DNA from 4 places in the Bradyrhizobium sp. 157 genome. Region 1 is predicted to be linked to each of the others. Evidence: riboswitches for the same ligand, from Rfam matches in the RefSeq annotation. Region 1 holds a riboswitch; each other region holds the start of a gene.
What was found. Region 1 has a riboswitch for cobalamin ahead of IVA95_RS04185 (energy-coupling factor ABC transporter permease). Riboswitches for the same ligand answer to the same signal wherever they lie in the genome.

Region 2: it holds a riboswitch for cobalamin, as region 1 does, so the genes downstream of both, IVA95_RS23515 (TonB-dependent receptor) here and IVA95_RS04185 (energy-coupling factor ABC transporter permease) in region 1, are expected to answer to the same signal.
Region 3: it holds a riboswitch for cobalamin, as region 1 does, so the genes downstream of both, metE (5-methyltetrahydropteroyltriglutamate--homocysteine S-methyltransferase) here and IVA95_RS04185 (energy-coupling factor ABC transporter permease) in region 1, are expected to answer to the same signal.
Region 4: it holds a riboswitch for cobalamin, as region 1 does, so the genes downstream of both, metE (5-methyltetrahydropteroyltriglutamate--homocysteine S-methyltransferase) here and IVA95_RS04185 (energy-coupling factor ABC transporter permease) in region 1, are expected to answer to the same signal.

The regions. Positions count from the first base shown of each region.
Region 1 covers NZ_JADPKF010000019.1:44,166-49,493, forward strand. The annotation lists gene cobT (nicotinate-nucleotide--dimethylbenzimidazole phosphoribosyltransferase) at 1-846, opposite strand, end outside; gene cobF (precorrin-6A synthase (deacetylating)) at 872-1,639, opposite strand; gene IVA95_RS04185 (energy-coupling factor ABC transporter permease) at 1,687-2,364, opposite strand; cobalamin riboswitch at 2,400-2,606, opposite strand; gene cobA (uroporphyrinogen-III C-methyltransferase) at 2,658-3,389, opposite strand; gene IVA95_RS04195 (cobyrinate a,c-diamide synthase) at 3,386-4,699, opposite strand; gene cobM (precorrin-4 C(11)-methyltransferase) at 4,699-5,328, opposite strand, start outside.
Region 2 covers NZ_JADPKF010000086.1:90,415-95,742, reverse strand. The annotation lists gene cobT (nicotinate-nucleotide--dimethylbenzimidazole phosphoribosyltransferase) at 1-487, shown strand, start outside; partial or broken gene IVA95_RS23520 (histidine phosphatase family protein) at 498-1,070, opposite strand; cobalamin riboswitch at 1,191-1,392, shown strand; gene IVA95_RS23515 (TonB-dependent receptor) at 1,507-3,870, shown strand; gene IVA95_RS23510 (PepSY domain-containing protein) at 3,883-5,328, shown strand, end outside.
Region 3 covers NZ_JADPKF010000079.1:92,269-97,596, reverse strand. The annotation lists gene ftsH (ATP-dependent zinc metalloprotease FtsH) at 1-263, shown strand, start outside; gene IVA95_RS21175 (hypothetical protein) at 426-626, opposite strand; gene metE (5-methyltetrahydropteroyltriglutamate--homocysteine S-methyltransferase) at 750-3,092, opposite strand; cobalamin riboswitch at 3,232-3,446, opposite strand; cobalamin riboswitch at 3,580-3,800, shown strand; gene IVA95_RS21165 (ribonucleoside-diphosphate reductase subunit alpha) at 3,916-5,328, shown strand, end outside.
Region 4 covers NZ_JADPKF010000086.1:25,559-30,886, reverse strand. The annotation lists partial or broken gene IVA95_RS23165 (EAL domain-containing response regulator) at 1-829, shown strand, start outside; gene IVA95_RS23160 (4Fe-4S binding protein) at 1,365-1,568, shown strand; gene IVA95_RS23155 (hypothetical protein) at 2,349-2,564, shown strand; cobalamin riboswitch at 2,654-2,854, shown strand; partial or broken gene metE (5-methyltetrahydropteroyltriglutamate--homocysteine S-methyltransferase) at 2,952-5,266, shown strand.

The DNA of each region.
Region 1 (5,328 bases):
ACATGAAGGATTGAGACGTACCGCTGCTAATGCCGCGACGGAAACGATGAAGCCGTCGATCAGAACCGGAAGGCGACGCTGTGCGCCGGCTATGATCGCGCCACTGATCGCCGCAATTTCCAGACCGCCGACCGCGCACAAGATCCGCTCGGGAGCAGTACCTGGTGTTGTAAGCCCGTGACGAGCCAACGCAACCTCTATCAGCTGCGCCTTACGTGCGCGACTGGCTGTATCCAAGCCCGTTCCGCTGCCGGCCACCTGCTCGGCCCTCACGCCAAGCAGGGCCGCGGCGATTGCTGCCGAAGTCGTGGTATTGCCGATGCCCATGTCGCCAAGGATCAGAAGATCGGGTTGCGTCGTTGCAGCCCGCACAACTGCGCGCTTGCCGCAGTCAAAAGCCAAGGCCAGCTCCGCGGGCTCAAGTGCCGCTTCCTCGCTAAAGTCGCGGCTACTCCGCCGCGGCTTATCGATCACGACACCCTCAATCGGAACTTCCGCGAGCGTGCCAGCATCGACGATCTCGAGACTCAAGCCTAGCTCGCGTGCCAGAACGGAAATTGCGGCGCCACCCGACGCGAAGTTGGACATCATCGCGATCGTGACTTCCTGCGGATACGCCGATACGCCCTGAGCGACGATCCCGTGATCGCCGGCGAAGACGATGATCGGCACGCGTTGAGCCCGCGGCTGCTCCGTTTGTTGCAGACCGGCGAGTTCGATCGCGAGATGCTCGAGCCGGCCGAGCGCGCCGTCCGGTTTGGTAAGTTCAGCTTGGCGGGCCAGCGCTGCATCGCGATGGATGGCCGAAACGTCGGGGCACTCCTGGTAGACCCACTCCGGTAGCATGATGTCCTGCCGTTAGATGTTAACGCTAGCGAGCGAGCCCGTTCGCGGGTAGCCGCTTGAGAATGTAGCTGTCCATGATCCAGCCATGCCTTCCGCGCGCTTGCTGTCGCGCGGCGACGATGCTTGGACCCACTTCGGCGAGCGCACCTGACATCGTGATCTCCTCACGCATGCCAAGATAGGCGCCCCACCAGATGTGCAGCCCTGCCGGATCGAGCGACTGAAACGCCGCGCCGCCATCTAGCATCACGACCACCGTGTTCGTGCCGTGGGGCCAGCCACCTTCGCGCAGCCGCCGTGCCGTTGTCACCAGGAAAGGCTCGCCTATGTCGTTCAGCGGCAGCGAATGTGCCGCGCAAAGCGCCTGGATTGACGTGATACCGGGGACCACTTCGATGGCTGGCGACGGATCGAGCCTTCGCGCGATCCGCAGGCTCGAGTCGTATAGCGAAGGATCTCCCCAGATCAGCAGGGCAACTCGCCCCTCACTCCCGAGATGCTGCGCAATTTCCTGCGACCAGGTCGCCGCTAGGGCATCGTGCCATTCGTCCACTCCTTTGCGGTAATCTCCTTGGCGGGCGTCACGCACGGGTATGACGAACTCGGCGATCCGCGTCCGGTCGTTCGAAAGCACCTGGGCGCAAATCGTCCACCGCAATTCAGCGAGATCAGATTTCACGTCCCCCTTGCGCGGGATGAGGACGAGGTCGGCGGCGTTGATCGCGCGCACCGCGGCAAGCGTTAGCTGCTCGGGATCGCCGCAACCGATTCCTATCAGGGAGAGCGTCAGCATAAGTTATGCGGAGGGCGGCCGCTGCCTGCGACCACCTTCACTTAACCTTACGTGGCGTTGTGCAGGCGGTAGGTGACGAAACCGTCCGCTGTCACGCCACGCAGCGATTTCGCCAGTGCGAGCACGGTCAGATCAGCCAGCGGCTCGATGACCACGACGGCCGCGTAGGAAGCGGCGAAAGATGCGATGGAAGTGAGGTTCTCGGCGGCAAAGCCAGCACCATACAGCGCCCAGAAAGCGACCCACGTCACGATGCCGGATTGATAGGCGGCCGAAAGCGCCAGTGCTTGGCGATACTGCAGGTCTACATAGGCGGTGTTGCAGGGAATAATCCGCCCGGCCAGCGCCCAGATCGCAATCAGCGGCACCAGCAACGTGGTCACATTCATGCCGTATTGCGGCAGGTCGGCCGGTGCGAAGAATAGCCCCTGAAGCAGAAGACCAAGGGCCAGCCCGAACGCGGCCGGCGCTGCACCGAACAAGAGGAACAGCGTCGAGCCGAGAATGAAATGTACCTCAGAGACCCCGACCCGGAAATGCGGCAGGAGTTCGAAGAATGAGAAGACCAGGACCGTTGTTGCGACGATGCGCACCGCTAGTGAAGCGATTCCCTGCTCGCGCACGGTCTCTGCCGCAAGCTTCAAAGTGCAGCCACCGGCGACGGCACCTGTCGCGTAGCCCAGCACGAGCTTGGCGCCCGTAACGATACTTGGTTCGATATGCATATCTACGTCCCTTCTGCCGTCCCACCCGACGGCGTTGGTGTTAAAAGCTGCAGGGTAGGTCTCCTGGCTCGCGGTTCGAAACGGGTCTCCTTCCATCCCCAGCCTGACGGCCAGTGGCGGACCGGAGCCCTCATCGCTAACAGGCGCGGGGACGGCCGGGTCTTCAGGCGCCGCAACTAGGTCCGCCCTTCGCCATTCCTGATTATGCTCCGGCTTCGAGTACCATGCCTGTACTGTGTGCGCCTTTCGACGAGGACGCGTCAAGGGGCACGCGAGATCGGACGACGGCATCATCAACACGGAGTCTCTCCCGCCAGCGCGCCGAAAAGAATGAGCGCTGGCGTCGTTGCGGCGCCACTTTCCGCGAGCTGCTCTGCGAGCTTCGCAATCGTCATACGGACAAGCCGCTCTTCGGCGCCGCCGAGAGACTCGGCAATCACCGACGGCGTATCGGGGCCCATGCCGTGCTCGATCAGCCTTGCCACGAGCGCCGGAAATGTCCGTTTGCCCATGTAGACCACGGTTGTCGCTTCCTGATCGGCCAGGGCCGCCCAATTGAGATTTGCGGGCAATTGGCCAGTGACGTCAGCGCCGGTCACGAACTGGACGCGGCGCGAGGTATGCCGGCGGGTCAGTGGAATGCCGAAGCGCGCCGCCGCAGCGCAGGCTGAGGTAACGCCCGGAATGATCTCGTAGGTGACGCCCGCCGCGCGCAGCACCTCGATCTCCTCTTCAAGCCGACCGAAGATGCCGGCGTCTCCCGATTTCAAGCGAACGACTCGGGCACCTGCGGCGGCGTAGTCGATGAGCAGCCGGTTGACGTGTTCCTGTTTGGCCGAGGGCCGGCCCGCACGTTTGCCAACCGCCACCAGATTGGCGCCGGGGCGGGCGTGATCGAGGATCGCGCCCGAGGCAAGGTCGTCATAGAGCACGACATCGGCGGCGCGCAGACGCGCGGCCGCCTTGAGCGTCAGGAGCTCGGGATCGCCTGGACCAGCCGAGACAATGGAAACAAAGCCGCTCACCTGTCCTCCGCAATGAGGTGGAAGAACGTGCCAGTAGTGTACCCGCGCCGCGAGCCGGTCTCCGCAACGACCGCGCCGGTCGCGTCACGCACGATAGCCAGGGGTTTATCGGGCTGAGAGACAATCGTGGAGTAATGGAATTCATGGCCACGCAGACGCGCGCCGGCCTGATGTCCAGGCATTGAGACTGTAAGCTCAGCAAGTCGGTAGCCCAGATGCATGCGACGTTGAGCAAAACTCGTTTCCAGGCCGAGTAATCCCATCATCTCGTGACGCACGTCGTTGGCGTCGATCAAGGCGGAGCCCAGCACCATATAGCCCCCGCATTCGCCATGCACCGGACGTGTCTCCGCAAAGCATGTTAGGGCGCGGCGAAATCGGCGATTTGTCGCGAGTTTGCCAGCGTGCAATTCCGGATAGCCGCCGGGCAGCCAGCAGACGTCGGCACTGTCATCAGGGCCTTCATCGGCGAGCGGCGAGAAGGTCACGATCTCGGCTCCGGCTGCGCGCCAGGCCTTCAGTAGATGCGTATAGACGAACGAGAATGCAGCGTCGCGTGCGAGCGCGATGCGCTGGCCGGGCGGCGTGAAGCTTAGGCCATGCGCGTCGCATGGCGCCATCCAGGCGCATGCCGATTGCAGCACCGCATCCAGATCGACATGCTCGGCGACGACCCGCGCGGCCTCTGCAATGAGGCCATCGACCTCAGCCTGCTCCTCCGCCTGCACAAGGCCTAGGTGACGCTTCGGCAAGGTGATCGCGGCCTGGCGGGGCAACGCCCCGAACACCGGAATGCCGGCGCCTGCCAGGGCACGGCGCACCAGGTCTTCGTGCCGCGCGCTGGCGACGCGGTTGAGAACGACGCCGGCAAGACGCACGCCCGCGCGGAAATCGCGCAGTCCCGCAGCGACCGCCGCGGCGGTTTGCGCCTGTCCGGAAGGATCGATCACGAGCAGGACCGGCCAGCCCATCATCTCGGCGATATCGGCGGTCGCGCCTGTCCCCGAGACGCCCGGTGCGGCAACGCCGTCGAATAGACCCATCGAACCCTCAGCCAGAACGAGGTCCGCATCGGCGCTGCGCGATGCGACAACCGATTCGATCGCCTCACGACGCATGGCCCAGCTATCAATATTCAGCGAGGTGCGTCCCGCGGCGGCGGCATGAAAGGTTGGATCGATATAGTCGGGCCCGCTCTTGAAGCACTGCACCTTCAGCCCGCGATCGCGATAGGCGCGTGCCAATGCCAGCGTCAGCGTCGTTTTGCCGACACCGGATGCGGGCGCGGAGATGACGAGGCTCGCTGTCATCACGAGGCTTCTGGAAAGCGCGGCGCCGGCCCTAGCGGCCGATATCGGCGGTCATAGTCTGCAGCATACAGGCGGCTTTCTGCGAAATCTTCCGAACCCAGGGTGCGGCCGACCAGAATGACGGCCGTGCGCTCGAGTTCGGTGCTTACAGCAGAATCCAGCGTGCCGAGCGTGGCGCGAATAATGCGTTGGTCCGGCCAGCTCGCGCGCCACACGATCGCGACCGGGCAGTCCGCTCCATAGTACGGGGTCAACTCGCCAATCACCTCGAGAAGCAGATGGATCGAGAGATGAATTGCGAGCACCGCACCGGTGGCAGCGAAGGCTGCGATTTTTTCGCTCTCCGGCATCGCGCTCGCCCTGCCCGCCATTCGCGTCAGCACGACGGATTGCGAGCGGCCCGGCAGCGTGAGCTCGGCCTCGAGCGCTGCCGCGGCGGCGGAAAAGGCCGCCACGCCTGGCGTGATTGAATATGGAATTTGCAGCACACTCAGCCGGCGCGATTGCTCGCCCATCGCCGACCAGATCGAGAGATCTCCAGAATGCAGCCGTGCGACGTCCTTGCCCTCACGATGCGCCGTGACGAGCTCCGATATGATGTCGTCGAGCGATAGCGGTGCAGTGTTGAC
Region 2 (5,328 bases), on a different contig from region 1:
GCTCGGCGTGAGCGCCGAAGAGATCGCAGGTAGCGGAACCGGCGTCGATACCGCCGGCCGGGCCCGCAAGGCGCGGCTGGTTGATGCCGCGCTGGCCCTGCACAGGCTTGCGGGGGCTTCTGCCGAAAAGATCTTGTGTGCAGTTGGGGGTCTCGAGATCGCCGCCATCTGCGGTGCGATCATCGCAGCCGCGCAGCGGCGCATTCCGGTCCTGATCGACGGCTTCATCGTGTCAGCTGGAGCGCTCGCGGCGGTGCGTCTCAATCCGTCGTGTCAGCCATATCTCTTGCCCTCCCACCAATCGGCGGAGCAGGGACATCGCCTGATTCTTCGCGCGCTCAACGTCCATCCTCTGGTCAGCCTGGACCTGAGGCTCGGCGAGGGATCTGGTGCCGCGCTCGTACTGCCGCTGGTGCGGCTCGCATGCGCCCTGCACAACGGCATGGCGACCTTTGCGCAAGCCAACGTGCCGGATCGGCCGGCCTGATGACGGCGCTTCAAGCAGCGCGCTGATTGACCGATAGCACCCGCCAGCCATTCGACAGCCGATCGATGCGAGTGAGGAAGAGCGGGTCGATGACGAAGCGGAGGGCAGCCTACGGGGTGAGGTCAAGTGCGATGCACAGCGCAGCGCGGATGGTGCCGGAATGGACGACAAGGATTGCCGGTCCGGTCCCGATCTGATCGAGGCCCTGCCGAACCCTGACAATCTGATCTTCAAAGCTTTCGCCGCCCGGCGGCCGGGAGCGAGCCGGATCGCTCCAGAACTTTGCGTAGCCTTCGCGGCCGGCAGCGGCGAGATCGTCGTGGCGCTGCCCGGTCCAGTCGCCAAAATCCTGCTCGCGGAATTCGGGCACCAGGATCGGGTCACGCCCCAGCGCACGCGCCGTGTCGACGGTTCGTCGCGACGGGCTTGCGTAGCTTGCGGCGTCCTGCGGCAGATGCCGTCTCAGCGCTTCAAGTTGCGTCCGGTCGTTGAGATCCGCGGGGGCGTCCGAGGCATGGATCGTCCCTGCGACGCCATTGACGACGGCATGCCGGACCAGCCAGAGGAAGGTGTCCCCTTCCATTCAACGTCTCCACCTACGTCAGAGCAGTAACGCGATAGCACGCTCCGGTAAGCAATTGTCAATGTAGAGATCGCTGCGACAAGGACACCGAGACTGCACATTGACTCCGTGCTCGTCTTAATCCTAGATGCACGCGACGGTTTCCCCTTACGGGGGTGAAAAGGGAATGCGGTGCGAGGAGGTTTCCTCAATGCCGTAGCTGCCCCCGCAACTGTGAGCGGAGAATGTTGCGTCACGAGCCACTGGGCATCTCGGTCCCGGGAAGGCGACGCAAGGTAACGACCCGCAAGCCAGGAGACCTGCCGTCAGCCGTGGTCACACGCGAAGATATCGGTCGGGGAGTACAGACATTCGGCTTCACCCGAGGCTTAGCAAGCTGGAGGTTGAGACCTGGGTCGCTGTGACGTGCCACTGACGTCATACCGAGGTATCAACCATGTCGTCTCTTCGTGCCGCCCGGTCGGGCCAATTCTTGCTCGCATCCGGCGTTCTCTCTTATTTTGCTTCCCTCGACATCTCCGTGGCCTGGGCGCAACAGGCGAGCTCCCGTGAGCAATTGCCACCCGTCGAGATTTATCCGGGTGCCGATCAGAAGCGCAGACCGGCAAGGCCGGCCGGTCGCGACGAACGCGGCGCGCGCCATACGGCGGCAAGCAGAGCCACGTCCGCCGCGACAGCACCGAAGCCTGATGAGCAAGCAATGCAGACGCCGCCGAACACGAACGCTGTCGCCAAGGGCGCTTCGCGTCTTGGCCTGACCGTGCGCGAGATTCCGGCAACCGTCGAGGTGATTTCAGCTGAGACGATCCGTGAGCAAGGCTATCGGACGGTGTCGGAAGTCGCGCAAGGCGCGGTCGGCGTGACGTCCGGTGACAATCCGGCCGAGCCCTCGGCCTTCTCGATGCGCGGCTTCACCAACAGCCAGATCAACGTGCTCTACAACGGCATCAAGATCGGTCCGCAGAACATGACGTCGCGTATCATGGATGCGGCCAATCTCAAGGCAGTGGAGTTTCTGAAGGGACCAGCCTCACTGTTGTCGGGCGAGGGTGCCGCCGGCGGTGCGGTCAATTTCGTGACCAAGCAGCCGCACATCGGGCCGATCCGGAACGAGGCGTACTTCTCCTATGACTCGCTGAATTCGTTCCGGAGCTACTACGGCTCCGGCGGCAGCACCAACATCCAGGGCCTGGACTACCGGTCCGACATCAGCCGCTCCTCACTCAACGGTTTTGCCGATGACACCAACACGAAGACGCTCGACGTATCGGGCCAACTGAATTACCGCATATCCGATAATCTCAAGGTCTGGGGCGCCATCGAATACAAGGAGGACCGTTCGAGGGCCTATTGGGGCGTGCCGCTCGTTCCGGTCGCCTTCAGCGGATCCCATGCCACAGCCGGCATTGTCTCCGGGAGCTACGTCTCGAACTACAACGGATCGAACCTGGGGCCCGTCACGATCGACGACCGCACCTTCAACAACAACTACAACGTTCTCGATAATCGTAACGTGGCGAAGGAGGTGTGGCTTCGCGGCGGCTTCGAGCTCAGGCTCGCACCCGGTCTGACCCTGAAGAGCCAGGCCTATGGCTATGGCGCCGAGCGCGAGTGGCTCAACAACGAAGTTGAGGCGTTCAACGCCAATTCGAACCTGGTCGATCGCGAGCGCTTCTACGTGGCGCATCGCCAGAAGCTCGCAGGCAACATCACCGACTTGACCTGGGATGCGAACATCGTCGGTATGGATAACCGCCTCGTGACGACGGTTGCGGCGAGCGGCCTCGATTTCGTCCGCCCGGGTGCCGCCAACTTCCCCCACGACCTGGTCGCGCTGGTCGATCCCGCGCGTGGATACTACGGCCTGCTGACGACGCAGCGACAGACCGCTCGAATCGACAATGAGTCCCTGTCGTTCGAGGATCGCCTTAAGATCACACGGACATTTGCTCTGGTCGGTGGCCTGCGCATGGAGCATATCGGGCTCGACCGGAATTCGACCGACGCGAACGGCGTGGTGAAGACGGGCTTTCCCTTCTCGAAATCCTGGATGCCGGTGACGGGCCGCATCGGCTACACTTGGGAGGCCGTTCCCGGCCTGACGTTCTTCAGCCAATACGCGACGGGTGCAGACGTGTCGGCCAATAACATTTTTCTGCTCGGGCCGCTCCAGCCGCTCGACCTGACAACGTCGCGGACCTATGAAACCGGCGTGAAGCATCTGTTCTGGGACAACCGGGCGGAGTGGTCGTTCTCAGCCTTCGATATCCTGCGCAAGAATGTCTATGCGGCGGCCGGCGGCATGCAGCTCAACTTCGCCGGACGGCAGGAATCGAAGGGCGTGGAGCTCGCAGCCTCCATGCGCCTGACGGAAGCCTGGCGTGTGTGGGGCAACATCGCCTATATCGACGCGCGCTATGCCGACTACAATTTTGCTGGTGGCTCGTTTTCCGGGAATACGCCGCCGAACGTGCCGCGCGTCGTCGCGAACGCCGGCGCGTCCTACCGGTTCTTCACGCCGTGGCCGGTCGAGCTCGGGGTGATCGGCCGCCATGTCGGCGATCGCTACAATACCGATGCCAACACCGTGACGATGAACGCCTACACGGTGGCCGATCTCTATGCCTTCGTCGACATCCCCAAATCCGTCTTCAATGCCGTCGAGCAAACGCGGCTGACTTTCCGGGTGCGGAATGTGACCGACAAGCGCTACGCGATCTGGGGCGATCCGTTCTATCCCGACCAGATCCTGCTGGGAGCCCCGCGCACCTATGAGATCTCCGCCGCCCTCAAATGGTGAGGTGATTGCCGTATGATGGACGGACTGGTCCTGCTGCACCGATGGCTCGGGGTCGCGTTCTGCCTCCTGTTCGCAATGTGGTTTGCGACCGGCATTGTCATGCACTTCGTTCCGTTTCCGTCGCTCACGGAAGCGGAACGCTTTGCCGGACTTGCCGCCGTGGACAGCGCTCGTGTGACCATCGATCCGTCGACAGCTGTCGAGGCAAGCGGCATCGAGGACGCCGCGCGCGTTCGGCTGATCCAGCGGACCGACGGGCCGGTGTACGTCGTTTCGGGGTCGTCGCAATTGCGGACGATCCGTGCATCAGATGCGACGGGTGCCGCAGTGAAATCTCCCGACATTGCCCTCGCTGCGGCGAGGGATCATGCAAGGCGGCGCGGCATGGATGTCTCGCGCGCGTCAATCGTTGAGCTCGCAGATTATGATCAATGGAGCGTGCCGAACGGCTTCGATCGTCACCGTCCCTTGTTTCGCGTGGCGCTCAACGATGCGGCCGATACAGCAGTCTATGTGTCCTCGGTCACCGGCGAGATCGTATTGGACACGACGCGCAGCGAGAGGTGGTGGAATCTTGCGGGCAGCGTGCTGCACTGGATCTATCCCATGATGCTCCGAAGCAATTGGTCGCTCTGGGATCGCGTGGTATGGACGCTGTCGCTGCTTGCCTTGATCGGAGCGGCGCTCGGCGCGGTGCTTGGGGGCGCGCGGATCAGGATTCAGCAGGGAACTGCCGTTTCGCCCTATCATGGCTGGCATGCGCTGCATCACGTCATTGGCTTAATAGCGACAGTTTTCGTCCTGACGTGGATCTTCAGCGGCTGGCTATCCATGGATCACGGGCGGTTGTTCTCGCGTGGGCAATTGACCGACACCGAGGCTAACGCCGCCGCGTCCCCACCAGCCTGGAACAGGCTTCCGTCTACAGACTGGGGGTCAATGTCGCCGTCTGCCCGAGAGATCGAATGGTTCGCCTTCAATGGGGACCGCTATCGACGCGACCGGATCGATCTCGGGAGGCAAACGCTAGTTCGAGCGGGGAGCCCGAGATCGGATGATCAATCAGGGTTCCTGGACTCGCGCGAGGTCCAAGCGTTGACCCACCGCTTGGCATTTGGTTGCGGCTTTCCAGCAATCCTTGCGGCAGATGACAATTACATGGCGTCCTCCACGATACCGGGTGCGCCTGTCTACCGTTCGGTATGCGGCAACGTGTGGTATGACATTGACGGCGCGAGCGGGAACATCTTGCAAAGATTGGACTCGTCGCGCCGCGCGTATCGCTGGCTTTACAGCGCATTACACACGCTGGATTTTCCAATCCTTGTGATTCGTCCTCGCGTCCGGAGCACTTTGATAGTCGGCCTCTGCATGTGTGGACTGCTGTTCGCAATAACTGGCATAGTTATTGGCTGGCGACGCGTGAGATACTCCGTGCTTGGGAAAGTGGTCCGTAAA
Region 3 (5,328 bases), on a different contig from region 1:
AGCGGCTGGTCGAGGAAGGCTACAACGAGGCCACCCGAATCCTCACCGAGAAGCGCCAGGATCTCGAGACGCTCGCCAAGGGCCTGCTCGAATTCGAAACGCTGAGCGGCGACGAGATCATCGATCTCTTGAAGGGCAAGAAGCCCAACCGCGAGTCGGTGCTGGAGCCGAGCACGCCGCGCGCCTCCGCCGTACCCCCCGCCGGCAAGCCGCGTCCGCGTCCCGATCCGGACCCGGGTCTGGAGCCGCAGCCCCAGGCGTAACAGCGGGACTGCCTTCTGAATAAAAACGCGGCGGCGACGCCGCGTTTTTTTATGCTTGCGATCGGGTCCTCTTTGCGCCGCTGCCTTGCTGGTTCATGCGTATTAACGACGAGAGCTGGGAGCGCTTTGGTGATTACACAAACGGGATTGATTTTCGAACCGTCATGGCGCCGCGGCCGTCGCCCCGAGGTGTACGGCCAGAATGTGTTCCGGCGTCTCGACCACTTCCACCTTTTGCCCGTCGCCGCCGACGAAGGCGAGCATGGTGCGCTCGCCTTCGCGCCACATGCTGCCGACCAGGGCAATGTTGATGTGGATAGATTGCCCCGTCTCAAATCGCGTGCATTCGATCCAGAAGCGCATGACGTTCTCCTTGATGAGGGCCGTAGGGTGGGCACACCAACGATCTCGGATAGATGGTGGGCACGGCGCAAGTGCGCCTTTGCCCACCCTACGCAGCCGCAGTAAGATTAGAGGCTTCTTGCGCTACACGGATGCCCGCAATTCGCGGGCCGCCGCGACCATATTGACGAGCGCGGGCCGTACCTCCTCCCATTTGCGGGTCTTCAGTCCGCAATCCGGATTGATCCATATCTGGGTATCGGATAGCCGCGTCCGGGCGAGCTTCAGCAGAGCCGTCATCTCCTCGATGTCAGGCACGCGCGGCGAATGGATGTCGTAGACGCCGGGGCCGATTTCGTTCGGGTACCGGTAGTCCCTGAAGGCGTCGAGCAGTTCCATCTTCGAACGCGAGGTCTCGATCGAGATCACGTCGGCGTCCATCGCGCCGATCGCGCCGATAATGTCGTTGAACTCCGAGTAGCACATGTGAGTGTGGATCTGCGTCTCGTCGCGCACGCCGGACGAACAGAGGCGGAAAGCGTCGACGGCCCAATCCAGATAGGCCTGCCATTCGGACTTGCGCAGCGGAAGGCCCTCCCGCAGCGCCGCCTCGTCGATCTGGATCATGCCGGCGCCGGCGGCTTCGAGATCGGCCACCTCATCGCGGATCGCGAGCGCGATCTGCCGGCAGGCTTCGCTGCGCGGAATGTCGTCGCGGACGAACGACCAATTCAGAATGGTGACGGGGCCGGTGAGCATCGCCTTCATCGGTTTTTTCGTCAGCGATTGGGCGTATTGCCACCACTCGACCGTCATCGGCTTCGGCCGCGAGACATCACCGAACAAGACCGGCGGGCGAACGTAGCGCGATCCGTAGGATTGCACCCAGCCGTGTGTGGTGAAGGCGAAGCCTGCGAGTTGTTCGCCGAAATACTGCACCATGTCATTGCGCTCGAACTCGCCATGGACGAGCACGTCCAGCCCGATATTTTCCTGCCAGCGTACCGCGCGGGCCGTCTGGTTCTGTAGGTAGAGCTTATAGGCTTCGTCCGTCAGGGCTCCCCTGGCGTGAGCGGAGCGGGCGTTCCTGACATCGGCGGTTTGCGGGAACGAGCCGATGGTCGTGGTCGGGAACGCCGGCAGGTTGAAGCGCTCGCGCTGAACGGTGGCGCGTTCAGCGAAGACGCTGGAGCGGAAGCGCATCGGCTCATTGATGCCAGCAACGCGTGCCGCTACCTTCGCGTCGTGAATGCGCGGCGACGCCTTGCGGGAGGCTGCCGCCTGGTCTGAGGCTTTCAGAGTGGCCTCGACCGCTGCGCGGCCGCTGGCGAGCGCCGTTCCGAGCGCGGCCAGTTCCTCGAGCTTCTGCACCGAAAATGCCAGCCAGCTTTTGATTTCGGGATCGAGCCCGGTCTCAAGTGAGAGGTCGATCGGGACATGCAGTAGCGAACAGGAGGGGGCGCTCTGCACACGATGCTTGCCAAGTTTGGCGATCACGGGCTCAAACCGGTCGAGAAGCCGGCTCAAATCAGCGCGCCAGATGTTACGGCCGTCGATGATTCCGAGCGACAGCACGCGGTCATCAGGAAAACCGGCGAGCTCGTCGATCTGCTCCGGCGCGCGCACCAGATCGAGATGCAGGCCGGCGATGGGAAGGGACAGCGCGAGGTCGCGGTTGGCGCCCAGCCCGCCAAAATAGGTCGCCAGCATGATCTTGAGCTGCGGTACTGCGCTCGCGATCTCCGCATAGGCATAATGCAGTGCCTGCCGGGCGACGACGTCGAGATCGAGCACGAGACATGGCTCGTCGATCTGCACCCATTTCGCGCCGCGATAGGCGAGTTCGCGCAGGACCTCGATGTAAACCGGCACCAAGCGATCAAGCAGGGACAGCGGATTGAAACCGGCATTCTTGCTCTTGGCGAGTTTGAGAAACGTGACCGGCCCGACCAGCACAGGGCGGGTCTGATAACCCAGCGCCTTGGCTTCCTCGTATTCCTCGATCGGCTTGCGCGAGGCGAGGACAAATTTCTGATCCTTGGCCAGTTCGGGCACCATGTAGTGGTAGTTGGTGTCGAACCATTTTGTCATCTCGAGCGCCGGCACGCCATGCGCGGCGTCGTGTCCGTGATTGATATGGCCGCAGCTCGCTTCACGCGCCTTGCCTTGCGCGCCGCGTGCCATCGCAAAGTAAGTCGCGAGGGAGACCGGCCCGCCGTTCCAGCGATAGATTTCCGGAATCGCACCAACCATCACGGATGTGTCGAGCACCTGGTCGTAGAACGAGAAATCGTTCGACGGGATCACGGTGACGCCAAGCTTTTTCTGGCGCGCCCAGTTGGCGGCGCGAAGCCCGACGCTGGTTTCGATCAGCGCCCTCTCGTCGGTTGCGCCCGACCAGAAACTCTCCAGCGCGAATTTCAGCTCGCGGCGCGGACCGATGCGCGGCGTGCCAAGGGAGGCAACGGGAAGTGAGGAAGTGGAGATTGTGGAAGAAGACGTAGAACCAGACATTGGCTTAACCCCAAAAGTTGGGGGCAAAGGCCGAAGTGACACGTCTGGATTTTCGCGAACGGCAGAGCGCGCGCGGAAAATCGCAACCGCACCACCGGGACACCCCGCCCGAGGACGTGTATGTTGTCGAGGCAGGTCTCCTGGCTCGCGGGTCAATGCTGCTGTCCGGCCTTCCCGAAACCTCGTGAGGCTTCAGTGACTTCATTGGACAGCGGCTCGCCGCTTACAGTTGCGGGGGCAGCTCCGGCTTTGGCTTTTCGGCCGCACCGGCTTCCCTCTTAGCTTCGGAAGAACGTCTCCCGAAGAACCACGACAGGGTCCACTTATCGGCAACGCGGCAGGCGCGTCAACTCGGCGATATTCGCCGGCGCGTTGTAATCGTTGTTCACAGCCGAGAGTTCCCTCGCCGAAATTCTTGCACATCACCTGCTCTTCCCATTGACAGGCGGACGCGAATAACACGAGATATAGCTGTCACGGTCCGCCATGACCCAACACATGGTGGCTAAGAGGGAAGCCGGTGTATCGCGCGTAATGCGCGAGAATCCGGCGCTGCCCCCGCAACTGTAAGCAGTGAGTTGTTTCCGAATCTTACGTCACTGATGCGGCATCGCATTGGGAAGACACGGGGACAACGGCGACCTGCGAGCCAGGAGACCTGCCGCGACACCGAAAAAACGTCCACGGGCGGGGTGTCCCGGCGGCGCTTGCAGATTCATGCCGGCATTTCCAGCCCGTGCACTTGAAGCAGCGTCCTCTCTGACATCCAGCCCCAACACCATCACGGGGTCTCTTGATGTCACTCTCTCTCGATCGCGAAGCCAGCGCCGCTCCATTCCTCCGATTGCTGCCCGAATCGCTTGCCGCCTCGGAAGCGCAGCCGCCGATGCAGGTGATTCGTCGCAACGGCACGGTTTCGAAATTCGACGCCAGCAAGATTTCGGTCGCGATGACCAAGGCGTTTCTCGCGGTCGAGGGACATGGCGCGGCGGCCTCCCGCCGGGTGCATGAAATCGTCGAGCAATTGACCGCCGAAGTCGTCGGCGCGCTGTCGCGCCGGATGAGCGAGGGCCGCACCTTTCATATCGAGGACGTGCAGGACCAGGTCGAGCTCGCCTTGATGCGCAGCGAGCATCACAAGGTCGCGCGCGCCTATGTGCTCTATCGCGAGGAACGCACGCGCCAGCGTGCCGGACAGGACGCGGCCATGGCCGCCCAGCCATCGGGGAAGCCCTCGTTACGTGTCACGCTGGCCAGTGGCGTGCAGGTCCCGCTCGATATCGCGCGGCTGACGCTGATCATCGAAGAAGCCTGCACTGGCCTTCAGGGCGTCGGCGCCACCGCGGTGCTCGCCGAGACGCAGCGCAATCTCTATGACGCCATCAGCGAGGACGAACTGGCGCTGGCGTCGGTGATGGCCGCGCGCACGCTGGTGGAGCAGGAGCCGAACTACGCCTATGTGAGCGCGCGGCTCTTGCTCGACAAGCTGCGCACCGAGGTGCTGTCTTTCGTGCATAATACGCCGAGCAGCGCATCGCAGGCCGAGATGGCCGAGCGCTACGGCGAGTACTTTCCGGCCTACATCAAGGCCGGCATCAAGGCCGAACTGCTCGATCCCGATCTGGCGCGCTTCGACCTGAAAAAGCTTGCCGCGGCATTGAAGCCGGAACGCGACCTGGCGTTCCAGTTTCTGGGTCTGCAGACGCTGTACGACCGCTATTTCCTGCATGTGCACGGCAATCGCATCGAGCTGCCGCAGGCGTTCTTCATGCGGGTCGCGATGGGGCTGGCGATCCGCGAGATCGACCGCGAGGCGCGCGCGATCGAGTTCTACGATTTGCTGTCGTCGTTCGACTTCATGGCCTCGACGCCGACGCTTTTCAATTCCGGCACGCTGCGGCCGCAATTGTCGTCCTGCTTTCTCACCACCATCGCCGACGACCTCGACGGCATCTTCAAGTCGGTCAAGGACAATGCGCTGCTCGCAAAATATTCCGGTGGGCTCGGCAACGACTGGACCCGCGTGCGTGGGCTCGGCGCGCACATCAAGGGAACCAATGGCGAAAGCCAGGGCGTGGTGCCGTTTCTAAAGGTGGCCAACGACACCGCGATCGCCGTCAACCAGGGCGGCAAACGCAAAGGCGCGGTCTGCGCCTATCTCGAAACCTGGCACATCGACATCGAGGAATTTTTGGACCTGCGCAAGAAC
Region 4 (5,328 bases), on a different contig from region 1:
GTTTGCAGCCGAGACGCTGCGCGTTCGGGTCGCCATGCTCTTGCCCAGAGAGCCGGCGCCCCGTCCCGCGGTCCATGTCGGGGAAGCCTTACACGCTGGCTGGCTTGAGCTCTGGTATGAGCCGAAGTTTGACGCGTGTACCCTCAGCCGCCGCGGCGCCGAGGCGCTTGTGCGAATGCGGCACCCGACCTAGGGCGTTGTTCCACCGGCCTATTTCATCCCGGAGGCTCACGATCCGCATTTTAGGGAGTTGTCGCAGTTCGTGATCGACCGCGCGATCAAGGATTGGCAGTATCTTCTGGAGCAGCAAACTTCAATCGATCTCTCCATCAATCTCCCGGCAGCATTCCTGATTGACCCGCAGGCGGTACGCGATCTCTGTCAGCGCATGCCGTCGCACCCCGCTTTCGGCGGCTTGACGATTGAAATCGAGAGCGAGGAAGCGATCGAGAACCTAGATCTCCTGATCGAGGTCGCGCGTGAGGTTCGCTTTCACAACATTGGCCTTGCAATCGACAATGTCGGCGCCAATTGGCCGCAGTTGATGGGGGTGGAAAAATTCCCGTTCATGAAATTAAAAGTGGACCGGCAGTACGTCGCCGGTTGCGGAAATGGGCCCCTGAAGCGAACGGTGTGCCGCCATATCGTCGATCTAGCCAAAGAGTACAGTGTGCGCACCGTCGCCGCAGGTGTGGAGAGCCACGCCGACCTGATCGCTGTGACCGAACTCGGCTTCGACCTTGCGCAGGGCCATCTGTTCGGAAAGGCCATGCCGCTGAAGCAATTTGCACAGTCATCTTTCAGCCCTGTTCCACTTCGTCCAAAATAGTTGCATGAGGAGTGGCTGAGCACAGCCAGGCAAAGCGTACCAGCGCTCGCCCGCGCCGCCATGCCTACTCGGCACCAGGCATGCGGCTGACTGCAATTAAATCGGTCACTTTGCAAAGCCAGTATCGCTCCTCCCGGCGCAACTTCATTTCCCTCCGAAGCGACGCCGAAGCTTGTTGTAGCACAAACCCGTTTTGGCAAGCCTCCAGCGAGTCAATCCGCGGAGTTAACGTTGTAGCCGTGAGCGAGGCTTGCACAAAACCTCCAGTCAGGGCGTGTGACCGGAGGTTTGCCGAGATCCGGCGTAGACGTGCGTCGGCTCGCGGCTTTTAGTCGCGCCGCCGGTTTCGGAATCGTCGAGCGTCGCTTGGCTCCGCGCTGCCGTGCCAGACAAACCGACGGAAGCTCGCAGCGCGACTGGCTCTCGGAGTAGGGCCCGAGGGCTCGCAAATTGCCCATCATTGAGCGCGTCTGTGTTTGGCACGGCATTTGAAAGGGATCGCCAATGGCATCGCTCGCCTAAGGAATCGGAAGGCATGGCTTACAAGATCGTCGCTTCGCAATGCACCGTTTGTGGGGCATGTGAGTTCGAGTGTCCCAACGCGGCGATCAGCCTCAAGCGCGACATTTACGTTATCGATGCCAAAAAGTGTACGGAGTGCGCGGGCCATTGCGACACGCCGCAATGCGCGGTCGTCTGTCCGGTGCCTGACACCTGTGTCCCGTCTAAAACAGCATAAGCAGCCCGCGTCCAGAAGGCTTCACCGCTCGATTTCGCGAACGAAGTAGTAGATGTCGAGCTTGAGGAGGCCGCCGACCGCATGGGGCGCATCGAGGTCGATCAACATCGTTATGACTTAAGGCGCTGATCTTCTCCGAGAAGCCCTCGAAGGGCTCTGTCAGAGGACACCGTTAAATTTGTCTCGAATAAGGACGAGGCCGCCTCGATGCTCCAGTCGCCGCGTCGAGGCTTATCGTCGCTGGCTGACGAGCCAAGGCGAGGTGGACGGGGCGTCAAATATCACAAGATCGATTTGCAGGATATCTAAAGCGACGTCACGGCCGAAGCCGAAGAGGCGGTCTCCTCGCGCGACGAGATCGGTCCGGAGATCCTGAAGACGTACGAGAAGCTCGGCATCCGCTTCCGTGCACGAGTGCATGGAGCGTAGAGTCATAGCACGATCCCGCCGCCCGCCCTCTCGCCGCTTACTCCAGTTTCGCAAGTCAGCGTGCATCCTGAGGTCCGGAACTGTTCCTGCGATGTCGCGCAGGCCAACGTCCAGGCTGCACTACTCCCCAAGCGGCGACGGAAACAACGAAGGCGCGCGCCAAAGTCGCTCAGCACGTGAGTGCCTGGCGCACCGAGGAGATCATCTTGACCAACGCCACGGAGGCGATCGAGCTCGCGGCTCGTCGCGGGGTCAGCCGAACACAGGCAGTCCGACCTGATCATCCGTTCGATCCTGGAGTAATCCGGCCTTTGCAATTCCTCAGAGCCTCATGGCACTGTGATCAAACGGATGCCGGCCGAGGATGATCGCAACTTCCTTACGGACGAGTTCGAGAAGCTGCTGACGGAAAAGACCAGGCTTTGTCGCGATCACGCAGATGTCGAAGCGCCCGGCGCGTTCGTTCTGCTCGCGGAGCTCATCCGACTACGCGAACAGGGTGTTGAGCGGACGCATTCACAAGCGGAGCCTCCACAGATCCACGCGTTTTCACCAGGCCGGGAGTAAGACCGTTGTAGCCTACCTAGTACAGCTCGCAATCGCTTGGGCAATATCGCAGCGACACTCCAGTAGGTTGACGGATCGATCCTCGTGCGCATAATGCCAGCCGTCGTGGTCTCCGGATTTCGTTTGATCCGGAGCTAAGAGGGAAGCCGGTGCAATGCCGGCGCTGCCCCCGCAACTGTAAGCGGCGAGCCGCTGTCCAACGAAGTCACTGAAGCCATGCGGCTTCGGGAAGGCCGGACAGCAGCGACGACCCGCGAGCCCGGAGACCTGCCTCGATTATATCGTCCACGGGCGGGGTGTCCCGGTGTGCGCCAAGCAGCTGTCGCTCACGCGATATTCGCTGCATGCGTCCGCCATGGCCTTTGCCCCAATCATGGCGTCTGAGCTATGTCTATTCTTTCGCTTCCCGTTGCCACACTGGGGATGTCACGCATCGGCCCACGACGCGAACTCAAATTCGCGCTCAAGAGCTACTTGGCGGGAAACTCCAGCGAAGCCGAGCTCCTCGAGGCGGGGAGTAAACTTCGTGCCGCTAATTGGGCACGGCAGAAATCCCGCGGTGCGACCGTCATTCCTTCGAATGACTTCTCGTTTTACGACCATGTGCTCGATACCAGCGTAACGGTCGGCGCCATTCCCGACGTCTACGGCTGGACCGAAGGTCCTGTGTCGCTCAAGACCTACGTCACCATGGCGCGTGGCGCTCAGGACGGTGGTCACGCTCAGCATGGGCCTGGAGTAGCCGCACAGGAAATGACGAAGTGGTTCGATACCAACTACCACTACATGGTGCCGGAATTTCACCAGGATCAGATCTTTAAGTATTCCTCTCGAAAGCCGATCGAGGAATATGAGGAGGCAAAAAGCCTCGGCTACCGAACGCGCCCCGTCCTAGTTGGCCCAGTCACTTTCCTGAAGCTCGGCAAAAGCGCAGATCCCGCATTCAATCCGCTGTCGCTGCTTGACCGGCTCCTCGCAGTCTATGTCGATGTCCTCCGCGAACTAGCCTCGCGCGGTGCTGAATGGGTTCAGCTCGACGAGCCATGCCTAGTGACGGACGTCGACGAAGCGTCGCGGGCGGCTGTCCGCCGGGCCTATGCTCATTTCGCAGAGGTTGTGCCGGCCCTTAAAATCATGCTGGCCACTTATTTCGGCGCTATCGGCGACAATCTTGAAACAGCCTTGGCCTTGCCCGTTGCCGGGCTTCATGTCGATCTGGTTCGGGCACCCGACCAGTTGGACGCAATTGTCGCCACAGCCCGCAGAGATCTCGTGGTCTCGCTAGGCGTCGTTGATGGTCGCAACGTCTGGCGCTCCAATCTTGCGGCGCTGCTCGACCAATTGCCCCTATGGTCAAAAAGCTGGGCAGGGACCGTGTTCAGATTGCTCCTTCCTGCTCGCTGCTTCATGTTCCGATCGACATTGAGCTAGAGACCGATCTCGATCCCAATCTGAAGACGTGGCTGGCGTTCTCAGTTCAGAAGATCAAGGAACTTTCGATATTGGGCAAAGCGCTGGCCGGCCATGCTGCCGAGGTGGCCGATGAACTTGCGCTTTCGGAGGACGCAGCCGTGACCCGCGAAACATCGCCCGAGATCCACAATGCGAATGTCGCCGGACGAATGGCCGCGATCGACGATAGCATGCGTCGCCGTCGCAGTGCGTTCACCCAGCGTGCCGACGTCCAGCGCGTCGCGTTCGCATTGCCGATGTTTCCAACGACAACCATCGGATCCTTCCCGCAAACGGTCGACGTCCGGAATGCGCGTGCGGCTCATGCGCGGGGAGCGCTGAATGACGCGCAGTACGAGCAGCTTCTGAAAGCGGAGACAGCCCGTACCGTGCAGTGGCAGGAAGATATCGACCTGGACGTGCTCGTACACGGTGAGTTCGAGCGCAATGACATGGTTCAATACTTTGCCGAGCAGCTGTTGGGATTCGCTTTCACCAAGCACGGCTGGGTTCAGTCTTATGGGTCGCGGTACGTTCGCCCGCCTATCCTGTTCGGAGATGTTTCCCGGCCGAAGCCGATGACCGTTGAATGGTGGCGCTATGCGCAGTCTCTGACCAAGAAACCCGTCAAGGCTATGCTGACCGGACCGGTGACGATCCTGAACTGGTCGTTTGTCCGCGACGACATCTCGCGGAGCGAGACATGCCGTCAGATCGCTCTTGCGATCCGAGATGAGGTCATCGACCTTGAGGCGGCTGGAGCGACCATGATCCAGATCGACGAGGCTGCGTTGCGGGAGGGATTGCCGCTACGCAAATCGCAGTGGAGGAACTATCTCGATTGGGCAGTGGACAGCTTCCGCGTTTGCTCCTCCGCTGTCGCCGACGGAACTCAGATCCATACCCACATGTGTTATTCCGAGTTCAACGAAATCATCGATGCGTTCGCAGCAATGGATGCTGACGTCATTTCAATCGAGAGGTCGCGTTCTAAGATGGAATTGCTCGAGGCCTTCAAGAGCTACTAATATCCCAATGAGATCGGGCCCGGCGTCTACGACATTCATTCACCGCGCATTCCCGCAGCGGCGGAAATCAAGCAGCTGATTGTGTTGGCGCGGCAGCGAGTTTCCGATCGGCAGCTCTGGATCAATCCCGACTGCGGACTGAAAACTCGAAGATGGGAGGAGGTGCGTCCCGCGCTCATCAATATGGTGGCCGCCGCACGCGAGTTGCGGGCTGAGCCATGATGGTGCGGAGCGTTTCGCCAACGCGTTTGTGAATAAGATGCACGCGCTTTGGGGGCTTACGA